DNA from 2 places in the Desulfatitalea tepidiphila genome. Region 2 is predicted to be linked to the other one. Evidence: riboswitches for the same ligand, from Rfam matches in the RefSeq annotation. Region 2 holds a riboswitch; the other holds the start of a gene.
The links. A riboswitch is a leader RNA that binds a small molecule or an ion and turns the genes downstream of it on or off. The one in region 2 is predicted to bind cobalamin.

Region 1 (5,971 bases), on a different contig from region 2:
AAAACGGCGATGACCGTGCCGCCCTGGCCGACGCGCCGCTCGGCCAGATTGAGCAGGGCGATGGCGTGCTGAATGTCCAGACTGGCAGTGGCCTCATCCAACAGGAGAATGTCGGCTGACTGTGCCAAACCCCGGGCGAAGACCACCCGTTGGCGTTCACCGCCACTCAGGCGGTCCACATAACGATCGGCAAAGGCGCCGAGGCCGGTCTGCTCGATCACCTCTGCCACCACGGCACGGTCTCTGGCGGTCGGGCGGGAAAATCGCGGCAGGTGGGGATAGCGCCCCATCATCAGCACTTCTCCGCAGGTGTACGGAAAATTGATCCGGTAATCCTGAGGCACCAGGGCGATCCGGCGGGCCAGGGCCTTTCGGGGAAAAGAGGCCAGTTCCCGGCCGTCCAGGCGAATGTGGCCACCGTGCGGACGAAGATGGCCGGACAGCAGATCGAGCAAGGTGGTCTTGCCACTGCCGTTTGGACCGAGAATGCCGTAGAAATGGCCGGTCTCGAAATTCAGCGACACATCCTCGATCACCGTTTGGCCATCGTAACCATAATATAGGTGATCCAGCTCGTACATGGCTTCTAATCCCGTCGATGTCGCTGGCGCCGGCGATAGATGACGCAAAAAAACGGTCCTCCGATGAGTGCGGTAATGACCCCGATGGGCACCTCCTGGGGCAATATCGCCCGTGTCACCGTATCCGCCAGGAGCAACAAACATGCACCGGCCAGGGCTGCGGTCGGTATCAGACGGCGATGGTCCGGGCCGGTGATGAAGCGCACCATGTGGGGCACCAGCAGCCCCACGAAACCGATAATCCCGGAAACCGCCACACACGCTGCGGCCATCAACGAAGCGCTCACCAGCATCGTCATCGACAATCTGGTCGGCGAAATCCCCAGCGAACCGGCGGTACGGCTGCCCAGGGCCAACAAGTTGAGATCGCGGCCGAAAAACAAGGTGATGGCCAATCCCGCTCCGACCACTGCGGCCACCATGCCCACCTCGGTCCAGGTCTTGGAGGCGAAGCTGCCCATCAACCAGAAGATGATGATGCTCACCTCCTCGCCGGCCAAATATTTGATGAAACTCACTCCTGCCGACAAAATGGCGGCGACGATGATGCCCGAAAGGATCAGGCTCGCTGACGACAGGTCGCCGCTGCTGGCGGTCAGCCAGATCACCACGAGCAACGTTCCCAGGGCACCGGCGAAGGCGAACAACGGCACGGACCAGGCGCCTATCACCGCCAGGTTCAACCATAAGGCCATGGCCGCGCCGAACGCGGCTCCCGATGAGACCCCCAAGGTATAGGGATCGGCCAATGGATTGAGCAGAATCCCTTGAAAGATCGTACCGGAAACCGCGAGCCCGCATCCCACGACGGCTGCGGCCAGAATTCTGGGCAGCCGCACCTCCAAAACCACCACCGGCGCCAGTTCATCGAGACGGGAGATCAACCCCTCGGCACCGGAGAGGCGTGCCGCCAGAATGCGCACCACATCTGGATAGGAGACCTGAATGAATCCGCTCCCCGTCGCCAGAACGATCTCCATGGCCAGCAACAGAGCCAGCACCAACAGCAGCGGCCATATCGGTAATCGTTGAAACCGGAGGCATGGATCCCTATAGCCGTTGGATGCCGCCTTCATCATAAATCGGCAGAGTACCTCAACTTTGCTATTTTCAAACTTCAGTATTCCAATTTCTACGACCCGCGAATCAATGCAGCGCCTTCAACGCCTCGCCCGCATGGGCGACCCATATCTTCACAAAGCCGTCGTACTCCGCCGTCCCCTTGAGAATGGGCACGCATTGAATCCCGGCGCCGGTAAAGATGCTGACCCAGGAATCATCTTCGCTGCCCGCCATATCGTTTTTGGCATGGTCCCCGGCCACGGACATGAAGGGCATCAGATACACCTTGTTGATCTTTCTTTGCTTCAACTGCCCAAGGATCAGTTCCACGTCCGGATAGCCCTCGACCGTTCCCACGAAAATTTGCGGGTCCTTGAGTTGCAACCGATACATCAGGGCAGCATAACCTGCATCGGCGGGATGATGGGTGCCATGGCCCATGAACACCACGCCTTCATCGGCCCGACGTGCTTGCGGCAAATTCGCCAGAATCGTGTCGACGACAGCTTCCATGTCCGCCTGAGTCGCCATGAGCGGATGGCCCATGACGATCTTCTCAAACAGCGCCATGGCTTGGAATCCCCCGACGATCCGACGCAGTTCATGGTATTCCTCGCCGGCAATGGTGTGCAGGGACTGCACCGCCACATGGGTGAACTTCTCATCATGCAAGCGAGCGAGGGCCATGGCGGGAGAATCGAGAACTTTGCCCTGATCGGCGAGTTTCGCGCGAATGATGTGAGAGGTATAGGCCCAACGCACCGGCACCTGGGGATAAGCCTGGCGTACTGCCCGGTCAATGTTATCGAAGGAAACCTGGGCGGAAGCTTCGCTGGAGCCGAAGGCGACCAGAAGAATCCCGACTTTTTTGGGCGCCGTGGCGCCGTGTGCGCCTGCCTGCGCCGGGGGGCCGATCATGATACAGAGAGCCAAAACGGTGAACACCCATCGGGTCAAGTTCTTTCCATACATGTTGTCACTCCTTTGCGGCGGCCCTGTCCTTTGGCATGAACAGGCCATGTTGATAAGGCCTTTGGCACCATCCCCGATGCGGCTGAAGCCAACATCCTGCTCCAAAAAAAATCCCCGGACCTGCAAGCAGGCCCGGGGATACCGTTTTTTATCCCTGAATGGAGCCCTCCACCCCCTTGCCACGAGGGGTCGAGTCGATCGATGATGTTCTACGATGGTCAAAGCAGGTCTTCCGGCTTCCGGATTGTCCTACCGGCTGCGCCTTCCCATCCTTACGGACAGTGGCATGATGCAGCTTTCGTCCCCGGTTACGGCGGCGGGTCCGCGACGGATTCTCACCGTCTTCCCTTTTAAGGCCAAGGGCCGCTTCGATGACAGGTTTGCTACAATATCTATCGCGGGCAAGTCAAGCGCTTTGTTGAAGACACAACGATTCTGGCTCGACAGCATCCATTAAGGATTCAATCCTCAGTTTCAGTTCGCCCCGAGTTTCACTTCGTATGGATCAGTAGGAAATCGGAACGATGCCGCTTTCTTTCATTCTTTGCTGGCTTGCCGGTGACTTGGCAAAGTCGATGAAGGCCTTTACAGGACCGCTGGGTTCTCCCTGGGTCACGAATGAAAAAGTCTGAATATATGGATAATCCTTGTCCTTAAAGAATTTCCCGTTAACCTTCAATATCTTGATGGCCGCATCACGGTCGGCCGAACCCTTGGTGACAAAGGAGATGCTCCAAGGGATTCGTGCGACCGAGGTGACGACCATCGTAGAACGATAGGCCATAAAATCATATTTGACTTCGCTGCGCTTGAGGGCCAGCATGGAGAAGTTTTTGAATGCGGCGGTATCTTTTCCCGGTGTGATGGCGATGATATCGTGGTCCGGACCGCCAACTTCCTTCCAGTTGGTGATTTCTCCTGAAAAAATGGCTCGCAACTGATCTTCGCTGATATTGTCGACTGGTGTCTCCAAATTGGTGATCACAATCATGGGCACCTTACAAAACGGCGTCTCAACGTAACCGAATTCGGCGTGGTTGGGCGCCAGGGGTTCGGCGCTGCTGGCGATGTCGCAAACACCGTTGAAGAGTCGATGCAAAGCCGATGAGGAAGAGCAAACGAACATGTCCACTTCGTAACCGGTCTCTTTGATAAAACGGCTGACGCCTTCGCCCCTGAATACATCATTGACTTGGGCGGAACTGCTGTAACGCAGCTTTTCCGCAGCCATGACGCCGGGTACTGAAATGAGAGCTGTAAGTACAACGACAAGGACAGAAATCATGATGGATTTTGATAAAATTTTCATTCGGTTCTCCTAAAGAATGGTGTGGGTTGTTATCGGCATTGAGCCTACGATTGTCCCGGAATACACGATGGCAGGCAGCGCAAAGGGCATGCCATCATGCCCCGTTTGCTGAGCAATTTTTTCCATCGTATTTTCTATGTCTTAGAATGACTTCGGGAAAATCAGGTCAGGAGTGATTTGGCAGTACCATGTCAAAAACCTTTACACAGTGAAAGGACTTGCCGTCCTCCATGTGATAGGATCGCCAACGACGGTAAACCGAATAAACGGCAGAGGCAAAGAAGTGGACGCAGTTTTGCCGCTGATATTGCCGCCAACGGGAGAATCTCTAAACTTGTTCCGATATCGTCCGATACTATATGATGCTGCAACATATGAAAGCGGCCGTTCAATCCTTGATTATTACAAACGCTATTTCCAAAAGGAGGAAACTGAATGAAAAGACGTCTTGGGATGAAACAGATGTTTGTTTGGGGAACCGCGCTCTTGATGATGGTCTCGCTTTATGCCTGCGGCGGTCAGCAGGCCCAACCCGAAGAGGCCGAAGCGCCACCGCCTTCAGCAGCCAAACTTTCCAAGAAATATGCCGACGTCCTCTGCTATGCATTTGAAACCACGCCGGAAATCGCCAAGGACTATCCCGATGCGACCAGCACCCTTCAGCACAGTCTATTGACCGCCCTGCAGATGAAAAATCGGTTTAACAAGGTCGCCATGCTGAAGCTGAATGAGAGAACCAAGGGCGACACCCTGCTCGTCAAAGCCAAGGTCACCGATCTGCGCATCGTCAGCGGCGCCGCACGTATGTGGGGAGGCGTCTTTGCTGGCAGTTCCTATATCAATGTCGACCTGCAATTGATCGACGGCGGCACCAAACAGGTGGTCCGGGAAGAGCCCCTGAACAGCAGCAACAACCCTTGGGCCGCATCGTATGCGTATGGCTCGACCGATCGTTCGCTGCCCGACGACATGGGCAAAATCGTGGCCGAGTATATCACCGCCATCATGCCATAGGCGTCCTGCTACCGACACTTTCAAAGCTCTCGGGCGCGGTCGACCTATCGGCCGCGCCCGAGCAATTCTAACTGAATGTGATGCACCCTGAAGGGCATGCATTACAGAAGGCGTTTGATAAAAAGCTCGTATTGCGACGGAGATGGCAGGCGTGGGTGGCGCACGTGGCCCTGGCCACCTGTTCTTCCCACGCCGGGTTTAATGAATGGCCTTCAGTTGGAATCGATGAAACTCAAATTGCCTGTTTGACATTCTCCAGCGGTTTGGTTATTTATCTTGGTTCACCACGGTTGTGGGTTGAATGAAAATTGCAGTTCAAGGAGTTGGAACGCCACCGGAGCAAGGCGGGGTATCGCGAGGCCTCCCTCTGTTTCGGAGCTACCGTCGATATCGAAGTGATGAAAAAACTGCTCGTTGTATGCTACTCCCAATCCGGGCAACTGACCCAGATCGTGCGCTCGGTACTCAAACCCGTCAGCGAGAGCGGTCAAATCGAGTTGGTCTTTGAAGAGCTGCGTCCGAGAGCCCCCTATCCTTTTCCATGGACGGCCTTGCGTTTCGCCGACACCTTTCCCGAATCGCTGCAAGGTACTCCTTGTGAACTCGAGCCGTTCCAATTCGATCCCCAAGCCGATTACGACGGGATCGTCCTCGCCTACCAGGTGTGGTATCTGTCGCCCAGCATTCCGGTCAACGCCTTCCTGAAAAGCCCTGAAGCGAAGCAGGTAATCAAGGGCCGGCCGGTGGTGACGGTCATCGGATGCCGTAACATGTGGCTCCAGGCCCAGGAAAAGGTCAAGGCCAGCATCGTCGAACTCGGTGGCCTGCCGGCGGGAAACATCGTGCTCATGGACCGGGCGCCCAACCTGCTGGGCATCATTTCCATCACCGCATGGATGCTGACCGGCAACAAAGATCGCTTTTTGAAGATTTTTCCAAGACCGGGCATCTCGGACGAGGACATCACCCGGGCCGAACGCTTCGGGGTGCCTTTGCGCGACGCCTTGCATCATGGCCGATGGGACAGCCTGCA
Region 2 (5,971 bases):
CTCCGTGGCCCGCGCCACAGGCCGGCGGTTCGTCCGCCTCTCGTTGGGCGGGGTCCGCGACGAGGCCGAGATCCGCGGCCACCGGCGCACCTACATCGGTGCCATGCCCGGAAAGATCATCCAGTCTCTCAAGAAGGCCGGCGCCAACAACCCGGTTTTCTGCCTGGACGAAGTGGACAAGATGAGCATGGATTTCCGCGGGGACCCCAGCGCGGCCCTGCTCGAGGTGCTCGATCCGGAGCAGAACTACGCTTTCAACGACCATTACATGGACCTGGATTACGATCTGTCCGAAATATTGTTCATCACCACGGCCAATACCCTGCCCGACATTCCGTTGCCGTTGCAGGATCGCATGGAGATTATCCGGCTGCCCGGTTACACCGAACACGAAAAATACAACATCGCCAAAGAGTTCCTGGTCCCCAAGCAGATCAAGCTCAATGGCTTGACAGCCGAGCAGGTTACCTTTTCGGAAGACGCGATCTACACGATCATCAATCGCTATACCCGCGAGGCCGGTGTGCGCAACCTGGAGCGTGAAATCGCCTCCATCTGCCGCAAGGTGGCCCGCCACGTGGTCAAGACCCAGACCGATAAGCCCATACGCGTCAATGCAGCGGCCGTGCTCAAGTACCTCGGGCCACCGAAATTCAAAAAGACAGAGATCGAAGAAGAGGACCAGGTCGGCATGGCCACCGGCATGGCCTGGACCCAGGTGGGCGGCGAACTGCTCTTCGTCGAAACGCTGGTCATGCCGGGCCGCGGCCAGGTCATGGTCACCGGCAAGCTGGGCGATGTGATGAAAGAGTCGGCCCAGGCCGCCATTAGCTTCGTGCGTTCCCGTGCCGATCTGCTCAACATCGACAACAAATTCTATCGCAAGTACGATCTGCATATTCATATCCCCGAAGGCGCCATTCCCAAGGATGGCCCGTCGGCCGGCATCGCCATGTGCACCTCGGTGATTTCCGCCCTGACCCGTCGGCCCACCCGCCGCGAAGTGGCCATGACCGGCGAGATCACCCTGCGCGGTCGCGTGCTGCCCATCGGCGGGCTCAAGGAGAAGATCATCGCGGCCCACCGGGGGGGGATCAAAAAGATCATCATCCCCAAGGAGAACGAGAAAGATCTCAAAGATATTCCGGACACCATCGCCAAACAGCTGGAAATCGTCACTGTCGAGCACATGGACGAAGTATTGCCCCACGCGCTGGTGCTGGGCGAGGGAGAAAGCCTGTTTGCCAATCAGGACGCCCATTTCGACTTGAGCGGCGTGGATAATCCTCCGGACAAACACGCCCCCATCAATTAGCGCAACTGACCGGGTTCGTCCGCGGTTTTCAGCCGTAGACGAACCCGGTCGATTCCATCGATTTCCCTTCCATTGAAACTGCAATTGCCGCAGCGATTCTAACTGAGTGTGATTCACCCTGAAGGGCCTGCAGCATAGAAGTCGTTTAATAAAAATTATCGCATGGCAACGGTTGTGGCAGGCCCGGGTGGGGCAGGTGGCCAGGGCCACGTGAGCCAGCGGTCTTAGGGCCAGTTAAATGCAGACGGCGGACAAGCGGCCCAGACTGTTTGAGCGCAGCGAGTTTCCGGGCCGCCCGCCGTGCATGTTACTGGCTCTTGACCGCTTGGCGTGTGGCATCGGCCACCTGTCCCACCCGGGCCGGATTTAATGAATGGCATTCGGATAGAACTGCTGCAATTACCGCCGACCGGTTGACACGGCCCCCGTTTCAGGTTAGGAGGGGTCCGGCTGACAGGTGCGGGACGCCCCACAAAGGGACGCCCGTTAAAAGGAAAGATGGTGAGAGTCCATCGCATACCAGCCGTTGCTGTGATCGGGAACGAAAGCCGCAGCATGCCACTGTCGACACCGTGTCGATGGGAAGGCGCGGCCGGTAGGCGCAAGAGACACCGCCCGTGAGCCAGAAAGCCTGCCTGTCGATTGCCGGGGCAACCCACTGCCCACCCTGACGGATACCCGCTGGAAGCTGTCCGTATCGTTTTGGCCCGGCCGAACGCGCCAAGGGAAGCGATACGCAGGTGCCTGCGGGTTTTTTACGCCCACCTTTTCGTCAGGTCCCTCTGTCGTCGATTTTTCTTCCGGATCGTTCGGCCCTTTTCCTCGGTTCATTCATGCAGGAGCAAGCGGTCGATGCAACAGGACAAAGCCTTTGGACAGCTCATCACCCGGCTTATCCAGAAAGGGGACATGACCCGTGAAGAATCCCGGGACGCCTTTACCCGCCTTATGAAAAACGACACTACGCCCATGCAACAGGGCGCCTTTCTGGCCGCCTTGCGCGCCAAGGGAGAGACCGCCCAGGAGGTGGCCGGCGCCTGGGAGGCGATCTACGAGCTGGATACCACCAAGGTGCGTTGCGGGACGGTGAGTGATGCTGACACCCCCCTGATGGAGAACTGCGGCACCGGCATGGACGCCTTCAAAACCTTCAACATCAGCACAGCTGCGGCCATCGTTGCCGCCGCCGCCGGTGTGCCCATGGCGCGCCACGGGTCTCGGGCCATCACTTCGGTGTGCGGCACGGTCGACCTGGCCGAGGCCATGGGTGTGGATGTCGAATGCGAGGCCGACCTCGTGGCCCGCAGCATCGCCCAGGCCAACATCGGCTTGTTCAACGGCATGAGCGCCCGGATCCATGCCCAGGCCCTGGGACGCATCCTTTCCCAGATCCATTTCGGTTCCCCGCTGAACATCGCCGCATCCTTGGCCAACCCGGCCCGGCCGCGTCATGCCGTGCGCGGCGTATATGCCCGCGACGTGATGATACCGGTGGCATCGGCCATGCGGGCGATCGGCTACCGAAGGGCGCTGGTGTGCTGCGGAGAGATCGCCGACACCGGGCGCTGTATCGACGAGGCCTCGGTATGCGGCATCACCTGGTGCGCCGAACTCGATGAAGCGGGGTGCATCCATGAGTATGCATTGTCGCCATCCGCCCTGGGCCTGGATGCCATCGACCCGGCCGATCTGGTGCCCGCGGCCGATCTGCCCACCGAAGCCCGGCGATTCGTGGCCCTGATTCGCGGGAAGAAGAACGGTCTCGCGGGCCGAAGGCAGGCCGTGCTGCTCAACACGGCCCTGATCCTCAAGGTGGCGGGCAAGGCTGCCACCGTCGCCGCGGGGATGGAAAGGGCCCTCGCGGCCATGGACCGCGGAGACGCCTACCGGACCCTGGAAGCCTGGGTGGCGTGTCAGAACAGGGATCCAAAGCGGGGATTGGAACGGCTGCGAAGCCTGACGGCGCCGTAAAACGCCCAATATCTGCGTTGCGCTCATCCCGTGGTCCTTGCGGCGTACGACAAGTACGCCTCAGGACACTGAATTTCGCGCGCCTTGATCTCGAGCGTTTTACGGCGCCGTCCGATATCGGCTTTTTAATACTCCGTCAAACCGGGTCAGCTGAACACAGGAAAGGTGAAGGCAGGTTCGCCGAAGGGGCAGGAAAGGAGAAACGGCATGAAACTGGTATTGACCGCTCCCGGCCTCCTGGAGACACGGGCATCGGGAAGGCCGGCGGCCCAGGATGGCATGACGCGGCTGACCGTCGAATACTGCGGCATTTGCCGCACCGATGCCAAGATGTGGCGCACCGGGCATAGGGACTTGGTGTTGCCCCGGGTGCCGGGGCACGAGGTCGCGGCCCGGGACGACAACGGCCGCCTGTTCACGGTGTGGCCGGGCCACGCTTGCGGACGATGCCGGCATTGTCTTGGGGGTCGCGAGAATCTTTGCGACGGTATGCAAATCATGGGCTTTCACTTCGACGGCGGTTTCAGCCGCCACCTGCTGGCGCCCACCGCCAGCCTGATTCCGGTTCCCGCCGATTTGCCAGCCCACCTGGCCTGCTTCGCGGAACCAGCGGGATGCGCCCTCAATGCCTTGGAAAAACTCGGCCTTGGAGCCGGCGAACGCCTCGTCATTTTCGGCGGCGGAACCCTGGGGTTGATCGCCGCCCTGGCGGCCCGGACCATGGGCGCACAGCCCCTGGTGATTGAAAAGAATCCGGACAAGATCGCCAAATCCGAGGCGTTTCGGCAGATATCGCAGGTCATGGCGCGCAGCGCCGCTCCCCAGGACGATGAGTTCGATGCGATGCTCAATGCCTGCCCCGATCCCGAGGCGTTCGTCCAGGGACTCGTCCGGCTGGCCAGGGGCGGACGCTGCGCCTTTTTCAGCGGTCTGACCGGGGGCGGGCGGCTTCCGGCCGATGGGATCAACCTGATCCATTACAAGGAGGCCGCGGTTTTCGGCGCCTATGGCCTCACCCGCCGTCACATGGCGGCGGCCCTGGCGCTCATCGGCCGTTATCCCCGCGCCTTCGAGCTGCTCGTCGAAGCGATCGTGCCGCCCCAGGATGTGGAACGGCGGTTCTGCGATCTCCTCGACGGCCGGAGCTTCAAAACCATACTGGATTTGCGATGAGGGATTCTAACTGAATGCCATTCACCAAATCCGGCCCGGGTGGGACAGGTGGCCGATGCCACACGCCAAGCGGTCAAGTGCCGGTAAAATGCACGGCGGGCGGCCCAGAAACTCGCTGCGCTCAAACAGTCTGGGCCGCTTGTCCACCGTTTGCATTCAACCGGCACTAGCGACCGCTGGCTGACGTGGCCCTGGCCACCTGCCCCACCCGGGCCTGCCTCAACCGTTGCCATGCGAATTTTTTATCAAACGCCTTCTGTAATGCATGCCCTTCAAGGTGAATCACATTCAGTTAGAATTGCTGATTTGCGATCGATCGACGGCTGAGGCTAAATGCGGTTTTTGATGGCGAACCGGACCAGGTCGGCGGTGCTTTTCAGCCCGAAGTTCTCCATGATGGTGTATTTGTGGAATTCAACGGTGCGGGTGGAGATTTTCAGGATCGTGGCCACCTCCTTGACGGTGCGCCCCTCGGCGATCAGTTGGAGCACCTCGCGCTGGCGATGGGTCAGGGCCACGCGTTCGCCCTCGGTTCCCCGTGGTTTGCCCTTCTGGTACTGCAACAATTGACCGGCCAGGATGGGTGTGATGTAAGTGCGGCCCTTGAGCGCACTGTTGATGGCGCTGATCAGTTCGGTGGGGGCGGCGTGTTTGAGGACATAGCCGGAAGCGCCCGCCTCGAAGGCGCTGGCCGCATAGGTCACATCGAGATGCATGGTCAGAAAAACGACGGCAATCTTCTTGTTTGTCTTTTTCAGCTGGCGCACCGCCTCGATGCCGTTGAGCAGGGGCATGGAGACGTCCACCACCACGACGTCGGGATGCAGCCGTTCCACTGCGTCGAGCATGGCCCGTCCATCCTCCACGATACCCACCAGCTCGAAATCCGGTTCGAGCAGTCCGCGCAGTCCTTCGGCCACCATCCGGTGGTCGTCGGCCAATAAAATCCTGGGACGTTTCATGATGCGCTCCCTTCAATGGGGACGGCCACGGCCACCGAGGTGCCCTTGCCCGGTTCGGAACGGATGGTGAATTCCCCCTTGGCGAATTGCACCCGCTCGCGCATGCTGGCCAGGCCGATGCCAGGGGTGTGGCGGACGCTTTTGGGCGCAAAACCGACGCCGTCGTCGGTCACCTCGAGGCACAAGGCGGCGCCGCACCGCCTCAGCGAGACCTCGACGTTATGGGCACGGGCATGCTTGGCGATGTTTCTCAGGCTCTCCTGCACGATGCGATAGACGCACAATGCCGCTTCTTTGGGCACGGTTTCCGGTATGGCCTCCGGGTGGAATTCGATGTTCAGATTCTCCCGGTCGGAGACGGTCATGCAGAGCGATCGGACGGCTCTTTCAAGGCCGAGATCTTTGAGAATAGCCGGGTGCAGTTCGCGGGAGATCGAATGGACATCCTCGGACAGACAGATGAGCTCGTCTTTGATGTGTTCGATCTTTTGCGACACCTGCGGCGCCAGCTTTCCGGACTGCTTTTCGAGAGTTCCGGCGGCAATGGATA

Region 1: another riboswitch for cobalamin. It lies ahead of DFT_RS14170 (sirohydrochlorin cobaltochelatase); the one in region 2 lies ahead of trpD (anthranilate phosphoribosyltransferase).

What each region holds. Positions count from the first base shown of each region.
Region 1 is NZ_BCAG01000003.1:2,145,912-2,151,882, forward strand. It holds gene DFT_RS14160 (ABC transporter ATP-binding protein) at 1-581, opposite strand, end outside; gene DFT_RS14165 (FecCD family ABC transporter permease) at 587-1,582, opposite strand; gene DFT_RS14170 (sirohydrochlorin cobaltochelatase) at 1,728-2,561, opposite strand; cobalamin riboswitch at 2,821-3,001, opposite strand; gene DFT_RS14180 (substrate-binding domain-containing protein) at 3,121-3,924, opposite strand; gene DFT_RS14185 (DUF4410 domain-containing protein) at 4,360-4,938, shown strand; gene DFT_RS14190 (dialkylrecorsinol condensing enzyme DarA) at 5,247-5,971, shown strand, end outside.
Region 2 is NZ_BCAG01000001.1:306,899-312,869, forward strand. It holds gene lon (endopeptidase La) at 1-1,315, shown strand, start outside; cobalamin riboswitch at 1,754-1,968, shown strand; gene trpD (anthranilate phosphoribosyltransferase) at 2,168-3,286, shown strand; gene DFT_RS01420 (alcohol dehydrogenase catalytic domain-containing protein) at 3,494-4,459, shown strand; gene DFT_RS01425 (response regulator) at 4,789-5,421, opposite strand; gene DFT_RS01430 (sensor histidine kinase) at 5,418-5,971, opposite strand, start outside.